3 regions of the Diaphorobacter limosus genome follow, and region 3 is predicted to be linked to each of the others. Evidence: riboswitches for the same ligand, from Rfam matches in the RefSeq annotation. Region 3 holds a riboswitch; each other region holds the start of a gene.
The links. Region 3 has a riboswitch for glycine ahead of P4826_RS03850 (D-amino acid dehydrogenase). Riboswitches for the same ligand answer to the same signal wherever they lie in the genome.

Region 1 (3,938 bases), 400 kb from region 3:
GTGGCGCCCACGGCGGGCAGGTCGACGAAGACCACGTCGCCCAGCGCGTCCTGCGCATGTACGGTGATGCCGACCACGGCGGCGTTGGCGTCGGCGCTGTTGACCCACTCGTGGTCTTTGGAAAACTGGATGCTCATGGCGATGCTCCGATAAAAAAAGTTGTGAGAAGGGGCAGCGCGCACTGTAGCCGCGCTGCCGGTGTAGCGAAACCGAAAAAATCAGCCGCGGTGGTAGCGCGGGGGCAGGAAGGGCGTGGGCGAGACCACCATGGCCACGGGCTTGCCGCGCACCATGGCAAACACCTCGGTGCCGGGCTGGGCGTACTCGGGCTGCACGTAGGCCAGGGCGATGGGCTGGTTCAGCGTGGGCGAGAGCAGGCCGCTGGTGACATGGCCGACATGCTGGCCGTCCAGGTTCTCCAGCACCGCCGGCTCGCGCACCGGCACGCGCTCTTTGGCGATCAGGCCGACGCGCTTCTTCGTCAGGCTGGCCGGGTTGTCGATCTGCGCCAGCACCTTGGCCGCGCCCGGAAAGCCGCCAGCGCGCTCGCCGCCGGTGCGGCGCACCTTCTGGATGGCCCAGTTCAGCGCCGCCTCGGGCGGAGTGGTGGTGCTGTCGATGTCGTTGCCGTACAGGCACAGGCCGGCCTCCAGGCGCAGCGAATTGCGCGCGCCCAGGCCAATCGGCTTCACCTCGGGCTGGGCCAGCAGGGCGCGTGCCAGGGCCTCGGTGTGGTCGCCGGGCACGGAGATTTCAAAGCCGTCCTCGCCGGTGTAGCCGCTGCGCGTGATGAACAGCTCGGCGCCATTCCAGGCGAAGCTGGCGCCGCTCATGAAGACCAGCTTTTCCACGCCCGGCACCAGGCGCGAGAGGGCCGTGACCGCCTGCGGCCCCTGCAGCGCCAGCAGGCCCTGGGTGGGCAGGGTGACGATCTGGCAGCGGTTGCCGATATGCGTCTCGATATGCGCGATGTCGGTGAGCTTGCAGGCACCGTTGACGATCAGGAACCAGGTGTCGTTTCCCTGGTTGAAGAACATCAGGTCGTCGATCACGCCGCCCTCGTCGTTGAGCAGCAGGCCGTAGCGCTGCTTGCCTTCGGCCAGGCCCTGCACGTCCACCGGCATCAGAGACTCCAGCGCCGCCGCCGCGTCGGCTCCGATAAGCTTGAGCTGGCCCATGTGCGAGACGTCGAACAGGCCGGCGGCCTGGCGCGTGTGCTGGTGTTCGGCCATCAGCCCGCTCTTGTACTGCACGGGCATGGAGTAGCCGGCAAAGGGCACCATGCGGGCGCCCAGCTCGATGTGCAGGGCGTTCAGGGGGGTGGTCAGCAGTTCGGTGTCGGACAAGGCATGTCTCCAGGGCAAATGCGGGCCATGGCGCAACGCACCATGGTGTTTGCCCTGCTGTCCTCTTTACCTGAGAGATTCACCCCGGATGGCAGGGTTTGCTCCTTCGGTGGACGCCCGAAACCGGTTGGGGCGCCTCTCTCCAGCAAGGAAACGCCCGCAGCAATCGCGGGCGTGTCGTCAGTCCTTTTGCCTGAGCGTTTTGGCTGTTGCCTGCGCCTTCGGCGGCCCCACAGGGGGCTCTCTCCTGACAGCCGGCAATTCTACCTTGCGCGACAGGCTGGGCAATGCGTCCTGGTGTTTTCCGATAAGCTGCCAGTTGGTAACAAAAATGAAGGTCGGTAGTGGCATCAATGGCTGAAGAAGTGGTGACGGACAAGAACGGCCTGGTCTACCCATGCGGCGTTGCGCCCGTGGTAGGCGACGCCAAAGAACTGGCCCCGGGCGTATGGTGGCTGCGCATGCCCATGCCGTTTGCGCTGGACCACATCAACCTGTGGGCTTTGCGTGATGGCGATGGCTGGGCGCTGGTCGATACCGGCATCTGGTCCACCGACACGGCGGGTGCCTGGCGCCAGCTGTTTGCGGGGGTGCTCGATGGGCCGGTGACGCGTGTTTTCGTCACCCACATGCACCCCGACCATATCGGCATGGCCGGCTGGCTGACGCGCAAGTTCGGCTGCCGTCTGTGGATCAGCCGCCTGGAGTACCTGAGCTGCCGCGCATTGAGTGTCGATACCGGGCGCGAGGCGCCGGATGATGCCATCCAGTTCTACCAGCGTGCCGGCTGGGGCGAGGAGGCGATCGAAACCTACCGCACCCGCTTTGGCGGCTTTGGCAAGCTGATCTATGCGCTGCCCGACAGCTACCGGCGCCTGCGCGATGGCGAGGAGATCTGTATAGGCGAGCAGCGCTGGCGCGTGGTGGTGGGCACGGGCCATTCGCCCGAGCATGCCTGCCTGTACTGCCCCGAGCTGAAGCTGTTGATCTCGGGCGACCAGGTGCTGCCCGGCATTTCGTCCAACGTCTCGGTGTTTCCGGCCGAGCCCGATGCCAACCCGTTGGCCGACTGGCTGGAGTCGCTGGAAAAGCTCGAGCGCAGCGTGGCCGACGATGTGTTGGTGCTGCCATCGCACAACCAGCCCTTCCGGGGCCTGCATCGGCGCATTGCCGCGCTGCGCGACAGCCAGCATCGGGCGCTCGACAGGCTGCGAGAGGCCTTGCGGCAACCGCAGCGCGTGGTCGATGTCTATGGCGCGCTGTTTTCCCGCCCGGTCACCGCGGACAACATGCAGATGAGCCTGGCCACGGGCGAGAGCGTGGCCCATCTCAACTACCTGGTGGCGCGTGGCGAGGCCAGGGTGAGCATCGGGCAGGAGGGCTGCGCCTGGTATCAGATGGTCTGATCACAGGCGACGGCCCCTGGCCTTACTTGTAGAGCAGCTGCGGCAGCCACAGGCCTATGGACGGCCAGGCATACAGCAGCACGATGGCCAGGATCTGTATGCCCATGAAGGGCAGCATGCCCAGGAAGATCTGGTTCAGCGTCACATACGGCGGCGCCACGCCCTTCAGATAGAACGCCGACATGGCCACGGGTGGTGACAGGAAGGCGGTCTGCAGGTTCAGCGCCACCAGCAGGCCGAAGAACAGCGGATCGACCCCGAAGTGGCTCAGCAGTGGAATGAAGATGGGCATGAAGATCACGATGATCTCCGTCCACTCCAGCGGCCAGCCGAGCAGGAAGATGACGATCTGGGACAGCACCATGAACTCGACCTTGGTGAGGTTCATGGACAGCACCCATTTCTCGATCACTTCCTGTCCGCCCAGCAGCGCAAAGGCGGCTGAAAAGATGGCCGAGCCCACGAACAGCCAGCACACCATGGCCGAGGTCTTGGCCGTCAGGTAGACCGACTCGCGCAGCACGTCCATGGTCAGCTGCCGGTAGGCCGCCGCCAGCAGAAAGCCGCCGAGCGCCCCCATGGCCGCCGCCTCGGTGGGCGTGGCCAGGCCGGAGACGATGGAGCCCAGCACCGCCAGGATGAGCATCATCAGCGGGAAGAAGGAGCTCAGCAGCATCTTGAAGATTTCAAGCCGGGCAAAGCTCAGGAACAGGTAGAACAGGGTCGTGACCGCCCCCAGCAGCGAGAACAACACCCACCACCAGGTGGGGGCCGGCTGCGTCTCGGCCTGGGCTGGGGCCTCGGCCGCTGCAGCGGCCGGCGGTTCGGCCACGGCCGCGCCATCCTGGCCCTGTGCCTGAACTTCGGGCTCGGCGCCCGGGGGCTCGGCCAGCGCGGTATCCGGCTGGTTCTCTTCGGCTTGCTCTGCGGGGGGCTCCTGGAGGCTGCCCTCTGCCGGGAGCTCTTGCAAACCTCCGTCGCCGGGCGGCTCTTGCAGGCCGGAGGCAGAGGAGCCGCTTTCGCCCAGGCCTATGGGCTGGATGTCGAACGTCTCCTCCACCTTGACCGTGGTGACGGCGTTCCAGCTGCTCACCACCAGCACCAGAAACAGCAGCCCGGGCAAGACCACCAGGGCCAGCTGGCGCAGCACATGGGCCAGTGGCACCTGGGCGTTGCGCCGGCCCTT
Region 2 (3,938 bases), 620 kb from region 3:
CCCAAGCCAACGAAAGCCCGCCATGTCCGCACCCGTCAAGAGCGTCCTCAACGAGTCCAAGCAAATCGAACGCGCCGCCATGTTGATCGAGATGGGCGCCCGCATGCAGGTGCTGGAGTCCGAGACCACGCTGTCGTACGAGCGCCTGATCCGCCTGTACAAGGAGATCGCGGGCAAGTCGCCCTCCAAGGGCCAGCTGCCGTTTTCCACCGACTGGTTCCTGACCTGGCAGGAGAACATCCACAGCTCGCTGTTCCTGAACATCTACGAGTACCTGTCCAAGGGCGTGAGCCTGGACAGCGTGGAGCTGCTGACCAAGGCCTACCGCCTGTACAACGAGCAGGTGGCGGCCGCCGAGATCGAGCCCCTGCTGTCCTTCACGCGCGCCTGGCGCCTGATCAAGTTCGTCGATGCCGGCATGCTCACGCGCACCAAATGCTCGCAGTGCAGCGGCCAGTTCGTCACCGAGCTGTACGAGAACCGCCACTACACCTGCGGCCTGTGCAACCCGCCGGCACGCGCCGGCAAGAGCAAGAGCGCAGGTGCATTGACCCTGCACTGATAAAAGACTAGCCCTCCTGCGCCAGCGGCGCCTGGCCCACGGCCACCACGCTGGCGCTGCGCGCACGGCTTGCGGCGCACACCATGTCGGCCAGCATGTCCGCCGTCGCGGCCGACAGCGTCCAGCCCAGGTGGCCATGGCCGGTGTTGTAGAACACGTTCGGCCGGGCGCCCGGGCCCACGCGCGGCAGCATGCTCGGCGTCATGGGACGCAAGCCGGCCCAGGGTACGACCTGGCGCGTGCTGACATCCGGAAAGCACTGGTTCACCCAGTTGATCAGCGGCTGGATGCGGTCGGCGCGAATATCGCGATTGGCGCCATTGAACTCCGCGGTGCCAGCCACCCGGAACCGATCCTGTCCCAGGCGGCTGGTGACCAGCTTGGTCTCATCATCGAGCAGGCTCACGGTGGGCGCGGCCTGCTGGCTCGGTTGATCCAGAAGATTGACGGTGATGGAATAGCCCTTGACCGGGTAGATGTTGATGCGGTCACCCAGCTGCGTGGCCAGCGCACGGCTGCCAATGCCTGCACAGACGACCATGGCGTCGAAATGCCGGCGCTCCGTGACGCCGTCGCACTCGAAGTCAACGGTTGCGCCCCCGCTATTGCTGGCCACGCCCTTGACCAGCGCGCCAAACAGGCAGCGCCCACCATGGCGTTCAAACGCCGCAGCCAGGCCGGTGGTGAACTTGTGGATGTCGCCGGTGGAGTCGCTCTCGGTGAAGTAGCCACCAAAGAAATCGCCCGCCAGCGTGGGTTCGATCTGCCGCATTTCCTCGGGCGTCACGGCACGCCGCTCCAGTCCACCGGCGGCCAGCAGCCTGGAGACCTGGCCCGCATGATCAAAGCCTTTGCGATCACGGTAGATGTGCAGGATGCCCTGCTTTTTCAGATCGAACTCCACGCCCTCGGCCTCGGCCCAGGCAAACAGGTGCTGGCGCGCGGCAATCGCCATGCGTGCCGTGGCAATGGTGTTCTCTCGATATTTCGGTATGTGGGCAATGAACTCGGCAAACCACGACAGCTTGTGCCAGGTCGGGCGCGGGTTGACCAGCAGCGGCGCATCGCCGCGCAACATCCACTTCAGGCCCTTGAGGATGGTCGAGCCGTGCGTCCAGACCTCGGCATTCGAGGCAGACAGCTGGCCGCCATTGGCAAACGAGGTGTCCATCGCCGCATAGCGATGCTGCTCGAACAGGGTGACGGAAAAGCCGCGCCTGGCAAGCGCGTAGGCCGAGGTAACGCCGGTGATGCCACCGCCGATGACAGCGATTGATTTCATGAAAGCTCCAAACGTCGGAAGGGTGGAGTGCGACGGCAACATGCATGCCGCACGCCCCCTCTGTTTGGAACCTGAGAGATTCGCACCCGCGCCGCTGCGGGGTGCTTGCTCCTGCGGTGGGGAGGATGACGAATCCGCCCGCTCTTCAGAGTGTCATGAACTGGCCGGTCCTTTTGCCTGAGAGTTTCCGGGGCGGTTGCTCCTTCGGCGCCACTGGGTTGGGATGCCCAGCGGTCTCTCCCGACCAATGCGCGCGATCATAGCGCCGTTTGCAGCCGTGGCGGCCTTGCCCCATGCATCCAAGGCCTGCCGACGATCGCTTCAATATTCCCCGACCAGCAGACCGCGCACATTCCCATCCATGGGCAGCGCATAGTCATGCGCCGCCAGCACGGCATTGCCATGCGGGCTCACGAGCTTGAGGCTCACGTATACCGCCTGAGAGGCGGCCGCATAGGTTCCCACCAGCACGGCCTGGGCGGCCTGCGCCTGGCTGACCTCGCCCACCTCGCGCGAGAGCAGCAACTCACCCTGGCGTGGCCGCAGGGCCAGCGTCTCGCGCAGGCGCAGCTCGGTCACGCGCAGGCCGCGCCGGGCCAGGCGGCCGGCCAGCTGCTCGGAGATCAAACGCCCCAGGCGCGAGGATTCGCCCAGCCGATCGAGTTGCACCACGGTGGACACGAGCACGGGCTGCTCGGCATTCAGCGCCACCTGCTCCAGCAAGGCATCGGCAGCCCCATGATTGCTGGCCACCAGGTCAACCGGCGCCACTGCGGACCGGTCGCCGTAGTAATACTGCGCGCAACCCTGCAACGCGCAGGCGCATGCCAGCACAGCGGCAGCCAGGGCCGCACGGCGTTTCATGGCGCCACCACCTTCCAGGTGCGCAGCGGCGCAGGCGCCGGCGGCGGCAGCTCGGGCTGGTAGAGCGCCGCATCCGCACGTTCGATGTAGTACATGTCTGCCGACCCCGCCAGATAGCGATCCTGGGTCTTGAGGGTGGTGGTGATGAGCACCTCGGTGCGCGTGGGGCCGCCCGCCGCGGCGCCCTGGGTGTGGCGCTGGGCCAGATCCATGGCCAGACCCGCCCCCAGGCCGATGGCGGTGGCCACGCCTGGCAGCAAGACACGATCGGAGTAATGCGTTTCCCAATCACGCCACACACCTACGCCGCTGCCCAGCAGAGTCCAGGGCGTTGGAATAGGCAGGTTGCTTGGAACCCCTGCCTGGTGCTGCACCAATTGCGTCTGAACCTCCAGCTCCAGCGCCGACGGCCCGGTGGACAGTGCCACCCCCTTATTGAGCAGGCGCACCCGCAGAAGCTTAAGAAAGCCCTGGTTGAAACTGGAGTTGTCGGCTACCGTGACATGGATGGGCTGTCCACCCTCGGGCCAGGCGGCCGTCTTCTCTGCCACGCGTGCGGCCACGTCGTCGGCCAGCACATCCCAATGATGCACGGCACGCGCTTTCTTCTGCCCGGTGGCCGGGTAGTTGTCGGCGCGCGGGACGTCCAGGTTGCTGCAACCGGCCAGCAGAGTCGCCGCCAGCACAGCCGCATGAACCGAGGCGCGGTGGATGGATGAAAACATGATCCCGATGATAGGGATGGAGTCCCGGGGCAATCGACACAACAACGCCGGGTTTCCCGTTCAAAGCGGCGGTTTCGATGCCTCAAGCACTATTAGCATGCGGTCACAACAGCAACATGAATGCAACACCGCGGGAATCCACCTTCCTCCTCATGACCACCATGCACACCACATCGCACATCGCGTCTCTGCTGGCCTTGACTGCCGCCTTGGCGGGCTGCGGCGGCGGGACGGAGAAATCCACCGCCCCAACCACGCCAGCACCCCCACCGCCGTCGGGCATCGTCAGCTTGAGCTTCATCACCAACGCCCAAGCGAACGTTTTCGACAGGGGCACATTGAGCAGCGCACTGAACGTCCAGGCAGGCCTCGATGGCAGCAACGCCAACAACCTCACGGTTACGTTCACGACCACCGCCGGCAGCGTCAGCCCGGTGCAGGTCGCCACGAACAGCAGCGGGCTGGCAGCCACGTCGCTCAGCATCCCCACCGCGACGCCCACAGG
Region 3 (3,938 bases):
AAAATCACCAACTAAGTTAAGAAAAAAAGCAGTAGAGAGCCGCAAGACCCCTACTGCTTATTATTTTGAACTCTAAATGTTGCCAGCAGCAACTGCATGCAAGTTCATTGAATATCCTGATTTCTTTGCTGCAGCTTTGACGATGGTGTCTGACACCAGCTCAGCTGTCACGGCTGATAAGGAAATCCTGCAAAACCTCCCCATTTGTCTGGTAGCTGTCAGCCACCGCTGGCATCCTCAGCATCTATGAAGCAAATTGGCCTCGCCCTGAACCTGAGCACGCGCCAGACCCGCAAGCAAGTCTTTCTCGAACAGATGGAGCAAGTCGTGCCCTGGCAAGACTTGGTGCAGCTGATCGCCCCGTACTACCCCCAGGGCAGGAACGGGCGCCCGCCCTTTGAGCTGCAGACCATGCTGCGCCTGCACTTCTTGCAGCAGTGGTTCAAGCTGTCGGACCTGGGGATGGAGGAAGCCTTGTTTGACACGCCCCTGTACCGAGACTTTGCCCAGCTCGATGCCCACGGGCGGCTGCCTGACGAGAGCACCATCTTGCGCTTTCGCCACCGCCTGGAGCGCCACAAGCTGGCCGAGCAGATGCTGGCCACCGTCAACGACCTGCTGTGCGCCAAAGGCCTGCAGCTCAAGGAAGGCACCATCGTGGACGCCACCTTGATTGCCGCGCCGAGCTCAACCAAGAACAAAGACAAGGCGCGAGACCCCGAGATGCATTCGAGCAAGAAGGGCAACCAGTGGTACTTCGGCATGAAGGCCCATATCGGCGTGGACGCCGACAGCGGCCTGGTGCATACCGTGCGCTGCACCTCGGGCAACGTCGGCGACGTGGTCGAAGGCAACAGCCTGCTGCACGGACAGGAGGTGCAGGTCTTTGGTGACGCTGGCTACCAGGGAGCGGACAAACGCGCCGATGCGCCCAAAGACGTGCCGTGGCACGTTGCCATGGGGCCGGCCAAACGCAAGGCATTGGACAAAGAACGCAGTGCCGTAGATGCCCTGGTCGATCAGCTCGAGCGCGTGAAGGCGCAAATCCGCGCCAAGGTGGAGCACCCGTTTCGCGTCATCAAGCGCCAGTTTGGCTACACCAAGGTGCGCTACCGAGGTCTGAAGAAAAACACCCTGCAGATCGTGACGTTGTTTGCGCTCTCGAACCTGTGGATGGCGCGCCATCAGTTGATGCAGCAGCAAGGAGCACGGGGATGAGTGCGCCCGAAAACAGGGCGCGGGCCGCCAAAAGCGGCAAAAAGCCCTGTTTCAAGGGCAAAAAGGCAGGGGAAACTGCCGAAATCAACTCAAGTTTGCACCATCTGAAAAATAGCCCAGGCGTAGCACGCCTGGGGATGGGTTGTTCAGGGCATCCATAACGTCCAACCCAAGTGCCCATGCCCGGTGTTGTAAAAAACATTGGGAGTTCTACCTTGACCCACCCGAGGCATCATGTTGGGCATCATAGGGCGCAAGCCTGCCCAAGGCACTACAGAGCGTGTGTTAACGCGGGGAAAACATTGTTCCACCCATTCAATCAATGGGCGGATGCGGTCTGCGCGAATGTCACGGTTCACGCCATTGAATTCGGCAGTGCCTGCAACGCGGAAACGGTTGAGGCCTAAGCGGCTGGTGACCAACTTGGTTTCGTCATCCAGTAAGCTCACGGTGGGGGCACCCAATTGACTTTCTTCATCGTTCAAGTTGACGGTGATGGAGTAGCCTTTGACGGGGTAGATGTTCACGCGATCGCCTAGCTGAGCTGCAAAGTCACGGCTGCCCACTCCTGCACACACCACCACGCTATCAAAGGTATGCAGGCTTGGGGTGGCGTCTTGTTGTGTCACGGTGATGACAGCTTGTTGGCCATCGCTTTGAATCGACGTCACATCTTGACCATACAGCGTGTGCACGCCGAGTCGTGATGCCGCATTTGCTAGTCCATTGGTGAATTTGTGAATGTCTCCCGTGGAATCGCTCTCAGTGAAGTAGCCACCGTAGTAGGTGCCTGCCAATGTCGGCTCGATGGCTTTCATTTCAGCTGGGGTCACGGCATAGCGAGGTAGGCCCCCCTTGGCCAGCATGACTGACACTTTGCCTGCATGGTCGAACCCTTTTTTGTCACGGTAAATGTGCAGGATGCCTTCCTTCTTCAGGTCGAAATCAATGCCTTCTTCCTGCGCCCAAGTAAACAAGTGTTTGCGGGCTGCGACTGCTAAGCGAGCTGTCTCAACCGTGTTGCGCTCGTAATGGGGCATCGCAGCAATGAACTCTGCAAACCAGGAGAGTTTGTGCCACGTAGGTGCTGGGTTGACCAGCAGCGGCGCATCACTTTTGAGCATCCACTTTAGCCCTTTGAGGATGGTGGACCAATGCGTCCAAACTTCTGCATTAGATGCAGAGAGTTGCCCTCCGTTTGCGAATGATGTTTCCATCGCAGCATAGCGATGGCGTTCAAACAAGGTAACGGAAAAGCCGCGTTTTGCCAAGGCATAAGCTGTTGTGACGCCCGTGATGCCGCCGCCAATAACTGCGATTGTTTTCATAGTGAATGAGCTTTCAAAAACGTCAAAGTGTTGAGCACCAACAAGCCCTGTGCATGGCTGGTGCACCCCCTCTGTTTAGAACCTGAGAGATTCGTGGTCCATCGTGTTCAATGCAACCACTTGCTCCTGCGGTGTGCCGGGTGACTAAGACCAGCAACTCTTCAGAGATATCAACGATTCAAACCGGTCCTTTTGCCTGAGAGTTTCCGGGGTGGTTGCTCCTTCGGCGTCGCGATTTAACGCGATCTCTCCCGATCTGAATTTCATAAAAAAACTACGCCAGAAAGCGCTCAGTCAACGCGACCCAGAACGCAGCACCCACAGGTATGTTGCGGTCTTCAAAATCGTAATTGGGGTTGTGCACCATGCAGGCCCCGTGACCTCCGTTAGTTGCATCGCCATTCCCGATGAATAGATAGCTGCCTGGCACTTTGTCGAGCATGTAGGCGAAGTCTTCACTGGCGGTGAGCGGTTCAGTTTGGAGCACCACGTTATCTGCGCCTACCAACGCCACCGCCACTTCGCGGGCTATTCCCGTCTCAATAGGGGTATTGACCAGCACCGGGTAACCGGGCAAAAACTCGACTTTTGCGGTCACGCCAAAACTTTTCGCCTGTAACTCAACGAGCTCCACAATGCGATTGCGCAACAACTCTCGCACATCCCGATCCAGCGCCCGTACGCTAAGCTTTAACGTGGCGTTTTGGGGGATGACGTTGTTGACCACACCCGACTGAAAAGAGCCGACCGTGATCACGGCCATGTGCAGTGGGGGTACGTTGCGTGAAACGATGGTTTGTAGCGCCATGACAATTGCCGAACCCGCAACGACCGGGTCAGCACTCTGGTGCGGCATGGCACCATGGCCGCCTTTACCTTCAATGTGCACCAGAATGTTTTCGCTGGACGCCATGGTTGCGCCTTCGCGCAATAACAACTGACCTGGCCGAAAGCCCGGCAGGTTGTGCATGGCAAAGATTGCGTCGCAGGGGAAGCGGTCAAACAGGCCGTCTTCAATCATCTTGCGCGCCCCCCCAAGCTTTCTTCAGCGGGCTGAAAGATCAAATTCAGCGTGCCATCAAACGTGGTGGACTTTGCAATATGTTCGGCCGCAGCCAGCAGCATTGCGGTGTGTCCGTCGTGGCCGCAGGCATGCATCAAACCCGCATGGCAACTGGCATGGGGCAGCCTCAGTCCTGATCGGTGTGCGTTTGCAGCCAGGCAAGTGGCGGCATGCCGACGCGGTGGGTGAAAGCGCGGGTAAGCGCTACAGCGCTGGCGTAACCCACCATGGGCGCAATGGACTTGAGCGGCTTGCCTCGTTTGAGCAAACCCTTGACTACTGTGATGCGCCAGGCCGTGAGGTAGTCGAGCGCGGTCAGGCCCGACACC

Region 1: it holds a riboswitch for glycine, as region 3 does, so the genes downstream of both, gcvT (glycine cleavage system aminomethyltransferase GcvT) here and P4826_RS03850 (D-amino acid dehydrogenase) in region 3, are expected to answer to the same signal.
Region 2: it holds a riboswitch for glycine, as region 3 does, so the genes downstream of both, P4826_RS00845 (D-amino acid dehydrogenase) here and P4826_RS03850 (D-amino acid dehydrogenase) in region 3, are expected to answer to the same signal.

What each region holds. Positions count from the first base shown of each region.
Region 1 is NZ_CP136921.1:1,177,818-1,181,755, reverse strand. It holds gene gcvH (glycine cleavage system protein GcvH) at 1-137, opposite strand, end outside; gene gcvT (glycine cleavage system aminomethyltransferase GcvT) at 219-1,283, opposite strand; glycine riboswitch at 1,394-1,502, opposite strand; glycine riboswitch at 1,518-1,606, opposite strand; gene P4826_RS05730 (MBL fold metallo-hydrolase) at 1,700-2,752, shown strand; gene P4826_RS05725 (TRAP transporter large permease) at 2,775-3,938, opposite strand, start outside.
Region 2 is NZ_CP136921.1:160,898-164,835, reverse strand. It holds gene flhC (flagellar transcriptional regulator FlhC) at 23-562, shown strand; gene P4826_RS00845 (D-amino acid dehydrogenase) at 570-1,844, opposite strand; glycine riboswitch at 2,000-2,097, opposite strand; gene P4826_RS00840 (FlgO family outer membrane protein) at 2,166-2,708, opposite strand; gene P4826_RS00835 (hypothetical protein) at 2,705-3,433, opposite strand; gene P4826_RS00830 (spherulation-specific family 4 protein) at 3,595-3,938, shown strand, end outside.
Region 3 is NZ_CP136921.1:778,997-782,934, reverse strand. It holds gene P4826_RS03855 (IS5 family transposase) at 247-1,218, shown strand; partial or broken gene P4826_RS03850 (D-amino acid dehydrogenase) at 1,377-2,546, opposite strand; glycine riboswitch at 2,608-2,720, opposite strand; glycine riboswitch at 2,721-2,810, opposite strand; partial or broken gene P4826_RS03845 (amidohydrolase) at 2,821-3,734, opposite strand; gene P4826_RS03840 (AraC family transcriptional regulator) at 3,737-3,938, opposite strand, start outside.